Regions from separate parts of the Clostridium sp. Marseille-QA1073 genome, predicted to be linked through region 2. Evidence: a T-box and tRNA genes for the amino acid it is inferred to sense, from the RefSeq annotation. Region 2 holds a T-box; the other holds one or more tRNA genes.

Region 1 (3,422 bases), on a different contig from region 2:
CCACCAGAAGAAATTGAAACAGCATTATCTATTAATGATAAAGTGAAGCTTTTTTCTATGAGTGATAAGATACCAAAAGAGGAACAGAATAAAATTAGCGATTATCTGCAATATAAAAATCAAAAGATAGGAGTAAGAAAGAGCTTAGATGTATTAAAAAACTACTTATCAGAAAAAGAGCTTTATGAAGTTAAGAAAATAGCGAGAAAATTCATAGATATGGATACCGTAGAGAATGCTGATTAATTTATATAGCAAACTCCTTAAAAATAATAATTTAAATACATTTTAGTATTTTCTAAGGCTAAGGTAACATTTTTATTTTTGAAATCTATATTATAACTAGAAGAATTTAAAATATCTTAGGAGTTGGTTATATGCCTTCTAGTAATTTAGTTTCAGTGTCAAATTTAATTCCTGCAATTTATAGTTTAGAACCTAAATCTATACTAGAAATAGGAGTTGGATTTGGTAAGATAGGATTTTTAGTTAGAGAATATTTAGATTTAAGAGAGAATAATGATGGTGGATATGCACCTTGGAATATATTAATAGATGGAATAGAAATATATGAAAAATATATTACGCCAATACATGGTTATATTTATGATAATATATATATTGGTAATGCAATCGATATTTTAAGTAAAAAAGATTTTCCTAAATATGATCTAATAGTACTTGCAGATGTTATAGAGCATTTGAAAAAATCAGATGGGAAAAAGCTACTAGAATTATGTTTTAAGACAGCAGATAGTGTTATAATATCAACACCATATATTTTTTATAAACAAGATGAATGCTATGGTAATGATGCAGAACAACATTTAAGTGGATGGGATATTAATGAGTTTAGAGCTATGGGAGCAAAATATGTTTGGATATCAGGAATACTTTTATTTGCTGTATTTACAAATAAAGTATTAAACCATAAAACAGATATTTTTTTAGACGATTTATTATTTGTAACTCCGCAATTACACCATATTAAAGATTTAATAACAGTTTATCTATCTACTGATCAATATGATCATTGTATAGAAGCTTGTGAAAAATATGAAAAGTTTTTTAAAGATGATTCATTCTTTTCAAATATGAAAGCAGTTGCTTTAAATATGAAGAACAAAGATGATTTGGAATAGACTTTAGTTTAATATATAAGATATACTAATATCATATATGAGTAAATAGCGTGTATTGAGTAACTTTGATGCACGTTATTTAGCTGAATCTTTAGTGTTGGAAGAAATCATATATAATTAAAACAATAATTGTAGTTGGGTGAAATATGAAGTAAAAATAAGAAAAATGGAGATAATAAAGCATAAATACTGAAAATGGTATAAAAAAAACTTGAAAAAATAGTTATAAAATTATATACTATTCCTTGTCAATGTTCTAAGGGTTTTTTCTGAAGAACTTGTGAAAATGCTGACATTTCTTGATAGTAGAATAGCTAATTTGTAGTAAATAAGTCTAAGTTCTACTTTAATAGTCAGTTTTATAACGTGGAGGAGTTCCCGAGAGGCCAAAGGGGGCAGACTGTAAATCTGTTACGTTTCGTTTCGATGGTTCGAATCCGTCCTCCTCCACCAATTATGGTCGCATAGCTCAGCTGGGAGAGCATCTGCCTTACAAGCAGAGGGTCACAGGTTCGATCCCTGTTGCGACCACCATTAGAAATTTATAATATGCTGGCATGGCTCAACGGTAGAGCAGCTGACTTGTAATCAGCAGGTTGTAGGTTCGATTCCTATTGCCAGCTCCATAATATATGGAGGAGTTCCCGAGTGGCCAAAGGGGGCAGACTGTAAATCTGTTGCGTTTCGCTTCGATGGTTCGAATCCGTCCTCCTCCACCAAATTATGGTCGCATAGCTCAGCTGGGAGAGCATCTGCCTTACAAGCAGAGGGTCACAGGTTCGATCCCTGTTGCGACCACCATTGAAAATTGTATAATATGCTGGCATGGCTCAACGGTAGAGCAGCTGACTTGTAATCAGCAGGTTGTAGGTTCGATTCCTATTGCCAGCTCCATAATATATGGAGGAGTTCCCGAGTGGCCAAAGGGGGCAGACTGTAAATCTGTTGCGTTTCGCTTCGATGGTTCGAATCCGTCCTCCTCCACCAAGTCAAAAGCTACATTTGTTCTCTTATTTTGAGAGCTCAAATGTAGCTTTTATTTTGTAAATAATCATGCTTTCATACGCAGTAGTCATAAGGCTACTGCATTTTTTACTGTTTGTATATTGGTGTTATATTATAGGGTTCCACAATAAAAATTTAACTTATATATGATTTTACTTCCATAACAAAAATTCTTTTGCTAAAGCTTTTGGAATTTCTTAAAATAAAATAAATTTTATTTTAAGAAATTCATCTCTAGTGAATTCTTTCATAAATTCTTCATTATTAATTGTTAATCATTAATTTCTAAAGATTTAAGCTATTTTTAGAAAAATTATTTTTCAGAGTATATTTTAAGTTTTCATATTGGATGCTTATAATAGCTTTTTACGTGAAATCTTTAGATTAATTTATTAATATGAAAGCATTAATTTATCCCTACTGTTTTTGATCATTTTAAGGCGTGGCCAATAATGCATTAAAATAAATATCTCCTAATATAATTAAAGTATGTATTTAGATATGGATTTATTTAAGTTTGGAGGATAATAGTATGAGAGAAACGATTTACAATGTTTTGTCTAATATTATATTACGTAGTCGTAATGTAACTAATGCCAAAGTTAATGTAGTCACATCAGATGAATTTCCTTATGAAATTGAAATTATCGCTGAAAATCTATATATACCTTGGGCTATAGCAATAAGCGATGAAGGAAAAGTGTATTTTACGGAGCGGTCTGGAACAATTAGAGTGATTGAAGATGGCAAACTTAATACTCAGCCACTCATTACATTTGGTGCACCCTTTATAAGTCAGGGGGAAGGAGGGTTAATGGGTATTGTTCTAGACCCAAATTATTCACAAAACAATTATATGTATGTTATGCATTCATATGTAGAAGGTAATCAAATTTATAATCGTGTTGTAAGATTGATTGAAGAAAATAATAAGGCATCCATTGACCGGATTATTCTAGATAAAATCCCTGGTGGACAAATTCATAATGGAGGAAGGATAAAGATAGGACCAGATCAGAAATTATATATAACAACAGGAGATGCAGGAAATTCTATGTTAGCACAAGATTTAACAAGTAAAGCAGGAAAAATACTGCGAATAGAATCAGACGGCAGTATCCCAGCAGATAATCCAATTATTAATTCACCTGTTTATAGTTTAGGGCATAGAAATCCTCAAGGCTTAGCATGGAATTCAAAAGATATCTTATATGAATCAGACCATGGACAGATAGGACATGATGAGATAAATATTATACAACCAGGAGCCAATTA
Region 2 (3,422 bases):
AATACTAGTTACTAAAATTATCATTTTATTTTGAAGTTTCATCAAAATCACCTTTATTTAAAACATCCGTATACATATATTTTTAAAAATGCCATTAAAATACATGAGTAAAAAAAAAACTGCTAACATTGTAGCAGTTTTTCTTTTATTTAACTTCCAACTTATAGAATTTTTTCTTTCCTCTTTTTATTAATGCATATCCATCTTTTATAAAATCTATAGAGAATTTAGCATTAACATCATCTATCTTAGTTTCATTTATAGTTAATCCACCTTGTTGTATAAGTCTTCTTCCTTCTGCTTTAGATGGCACTATTTCTGTCTGAACCAATATATCTAATATATTACCTTCTAACATATCGTTGCCTATAGTTACTGTAGGTACATTAGACATATCAACTCCGCCACCAAATAAGCTTTCTGCAGCAGCCTTAGCTTTTTCTGCCTCTTCTTCTCCATGTACAAGCTTTGTAACTTCATAAGCAAGTACTGTTTTAGCTTTATTTATTTCGGATCCTTCTAATGCAGAAAGTCTTTTTACCTCATCCATAGGTACAAAAGTTAATAGTGATAAACATTTCTCAACATCTGCATCATCAATATTTCTCCAGTATTGATAAAAATCAAAAGGAGAAGTTTTTTCTGGATCTAACCATACAGCACCATTTGCAGTTTTACCCATTTTATTTCCTTCACTGTTAGTTAATAGTGAGCAAGTCATACCATATGCTGCTTTACCTTCTTTTCTTCTTATAAGCTCCATCCCTGCTAAAATATTGGACCATTGATCATCTCCACCTAACTGCATAGTACAATTGTACTTTTGATTTAATACTAAGAAATCATATCCTTGCATTAACATATAGTTAAATTCTAAGAAAGATAATCCTTTTTCCATTCTTTGTTTAAAGCATTCTGCAGTAAGCATTCTATTAACAGAAAAATGAACTCCTACATCTCTTAAAAATTCAACATAGTTAAGGTCTAATAACCAATTAGCATTATTTTCAAGTATAGCTTTATCATCACTAAAATCTATTAATCTTGATAATTGTTTTTTAATACCTCTAATATTTTCATCTATATCTTCTCTTGTAAGCATTTTTCTCATATCAGTTCTTCCTGATGGATCTCCTATCATTGCAGTACCACCACCAACTAATGCTATTGGTCTATGACCTGCTTGTTGCATATGGGACATAAACATCATAGCTATAAAATGTCCAACGTGAAGACTATTTGCTGTTGGGTCAAATCCTATATAAAAAGTAACTTTCTCTTTTCCTAATATTTCTCTCATTTCTTCTTCGTGTGTTAACTGTTTTAAAAATCCACGTTCTTTTAAAACGTCATATACATTTGTATTACTCATTTTTATTCCTCCTTTTGTAGTACGATATTAGTTTTAATAATAAAAATTAACTATATATATTTTTGAATTCAAAATTTAAAATTACCATTGAAATTTTTATAAAAATATTTTTTAAAGCTTTTATATTTTTTTAAATAAAATAAAAGTCCCTAGTTAAAAAACTAGGGACGAAATTTTCCGTGGTACCACCCAAATTGATTTTGTAAAAAAATCCACTCATATCTTGTAACGTAAGAAATGCCGTATCAGCCTACTATTTAAATTTAAGTTCAGCCTAAAGCTCAAGAATGTATTTCATTATGTTCCTCAACTGATTTACACCAACCATCAGCTCTCTTTATGATTTCCATAACTACTTATTTCTATCATCGCCTTTAAATATAAAATTTATTATTACTATAATACTATTATTCTTTAGTAAATACAAGTATAAATTATATAAAATAACTGGGTTTAACTAATATATCTCTTTATCTCATCTGGTAACTGTCTAGGATCTCCACTAATATTTATGAAAAACTCAACGTTAAACTCTTGAGTCAAATATTCAATTTTATAAAATAATTTTTTCATTTCTTCTAAAGATGAAATTACTCCATTCATAACTCCGTCTATCATAATAGCTTCAATGTCATAATCCTGTGCTATCATTCCACATAAAAAACCATAGAAATCTTTTGCATTATCTACTTTAAAGTCCTCTGCGCATATAAATCTTATCTTCCTATCTAGTTCAAAAACCATTCTTCTGTCATCATCAACATAAACTAAGTTACCCTTTGCCTTCAAAACCTTGTCATTTGCTAAGCTAACAAGAGCCTTTGTTTTTCCTGAGCCTTTTTTGTTACAGAATACATGAATCATTTTTAACGCCCCCAGACTTATTTTATTATTTAATTATTACTATGAGTTACTATGTTTGAGTTATATTCATTATATATTATTCAGAATATTTTTACAATAAACTATTAGGAAATTTTTCAATTAATGTAAAATCCATTTATAAATTCCTCACTTCTATAATAGCTAAATTTTATATAATTATTCATTTTAAACTATATTTTATAAAATAATTTCTAGTCTTTGAAATATTTTTTTTATTATTTTTGTGATTCTTTTTAATTTTTTGAATTTTTAGCCATATACTATTTTTTACCAATAATTTAAAAGTTTCATATGCCATGTAATCCTCTTCATAACTAGCTTTTATATTATTTTATGCAGATAACAATTTAAATTTACTCATATACATAAATTGTTACTTTCATAAAAAAATTTCCACTTATTTTAAAAAACTCTATTGTATTATATAATAATTATGCTATAATAATATTAGGGTTTTATTCAACTCTAATAGATTGAACAAGGTTAATTAGAACAAGGCAATTATCCCCTCCTTTAATCGAGGAAAAGAAAGTGATAGTATCCATTGTTTAATTAGTCCTTAGATTAAAAGGAGGTCATTAATAATGGCAGATAAAAATATTACTTGTAAAGATTGTGGAAAAGAATTTGTATTCACTGAGGGAGAGCAAGCTTTCTATAAAGAAAAAGGATTCGAAAATGATCCAGTAAGATGCCCTGAGTGCAGAAAAGCTAGAAAAAATTCTAGAAATAATTACAGCAAATAATAACTAGATTACTAAGAGAGCAATTGCTCTCTTTTTTAATTTTAGAATTATATTGAATAATATTCTTAACATATAAAGGTTGTATATAAAAAATAGAGGGTATGATTCCCTCTATACTATTAAAACTTTATGTGTTTTTTTAATTGTGTTGCTAGCGGTAACGCTATAACCATACCAGCTGCAACTTGCAATGCATTACTTGGAATAGCCACTATTGCATTAGGTAAATCGTATATTATCCAGCCTGCAAAAAAATACCCTATTATCATAACAACTCCTGAAATTACAAAAGCAAAAAAGTTGTTCATAAAATTTTTCCCCTCATAACCATTTCTATAAGCTAAAGTACCTGCAATATAAGCCATTAAGCCTTTTATTATAAAAGTGAATGGAGCCCAAATAATATATGGTGAAAGTAC

The links. The T-box of region 2 lies ahead of tyrS (tyrosine--tRNA ligase). A T-box ahead of a tRNA ligase gene usually reads a tRNA of that ligase, here a tRNA-Tyr.
Region 1: it has a tRNA-Tyr gene. The T-box ahead of tyrS (tyrosine--tRNA ligase) is inferred to sense a tRNA for this amino acid. The anticodon was not compared.

What each region holds. Positions count from the first base shown of each region.
Region 1 covers NZ_JBSVQM010000028.1:26,935-30,356, forward strand. Annotated here, with positions in the region: gene ACY1IQ_RS18510 (hypothetical protein) at 1-246, shown strand, start outside; gene ACY1IQ_RS18515 (hypothetical protein) at 378-1,142, shown strand; tRNA gene ACY1IQ_RS18520 (tRNA-Tyr) at 1,511-1,595, shown strand; tRNA gene ACY1IQ_RS18525 (tRNA-Val) at 1,601-1,676, shown strand; tRNA gene ACY1IQ_RS18530 (tRNA-Thr) at 1,694-1,768, shown strand; tRNA gene ACY1IQ_RS18535 (tRNA-Tyr) at 1,777-1,861, shown strand; tRNA gene ACY1IQ_RS18540 (tRNA-Val) at 1,868-1,943, shown strand; tRNA gene ACY1IQ_RS18545 (tRNA-Thr) at 1,962-2,036, shown strand; tRNA gene ACY1IQ_RS18550 (tRNA-Tyr) at 2,045-2,129, shown strand; gene ACY1IQ_RS18555 (PQQ-dependent sugar dehydrogenase) at 2,680-3,422, shown strand, end outside.
Region 2 covers NZ_JBSVQM010000008.1:98,385-101,806, reverse strand. Annotated here, with positions in the region: gene tyrS (tyrosine--tRNA ligase) at 146-1,372, opposite strand; T-box leader at 1,533-1,750, opposite strand; gene ACY1IQ_RS09355 (hypothetical protein) at 1,826-2,236, opposite strand; gene ACY1IQ_RS09350 (zinc-ribbon domain-containing protein) at 2,842-3,003, shown strand; gene ACY1IQ_RS09345 (ECF transporter S component) at 3,123-3,422, opposite strand, start outside.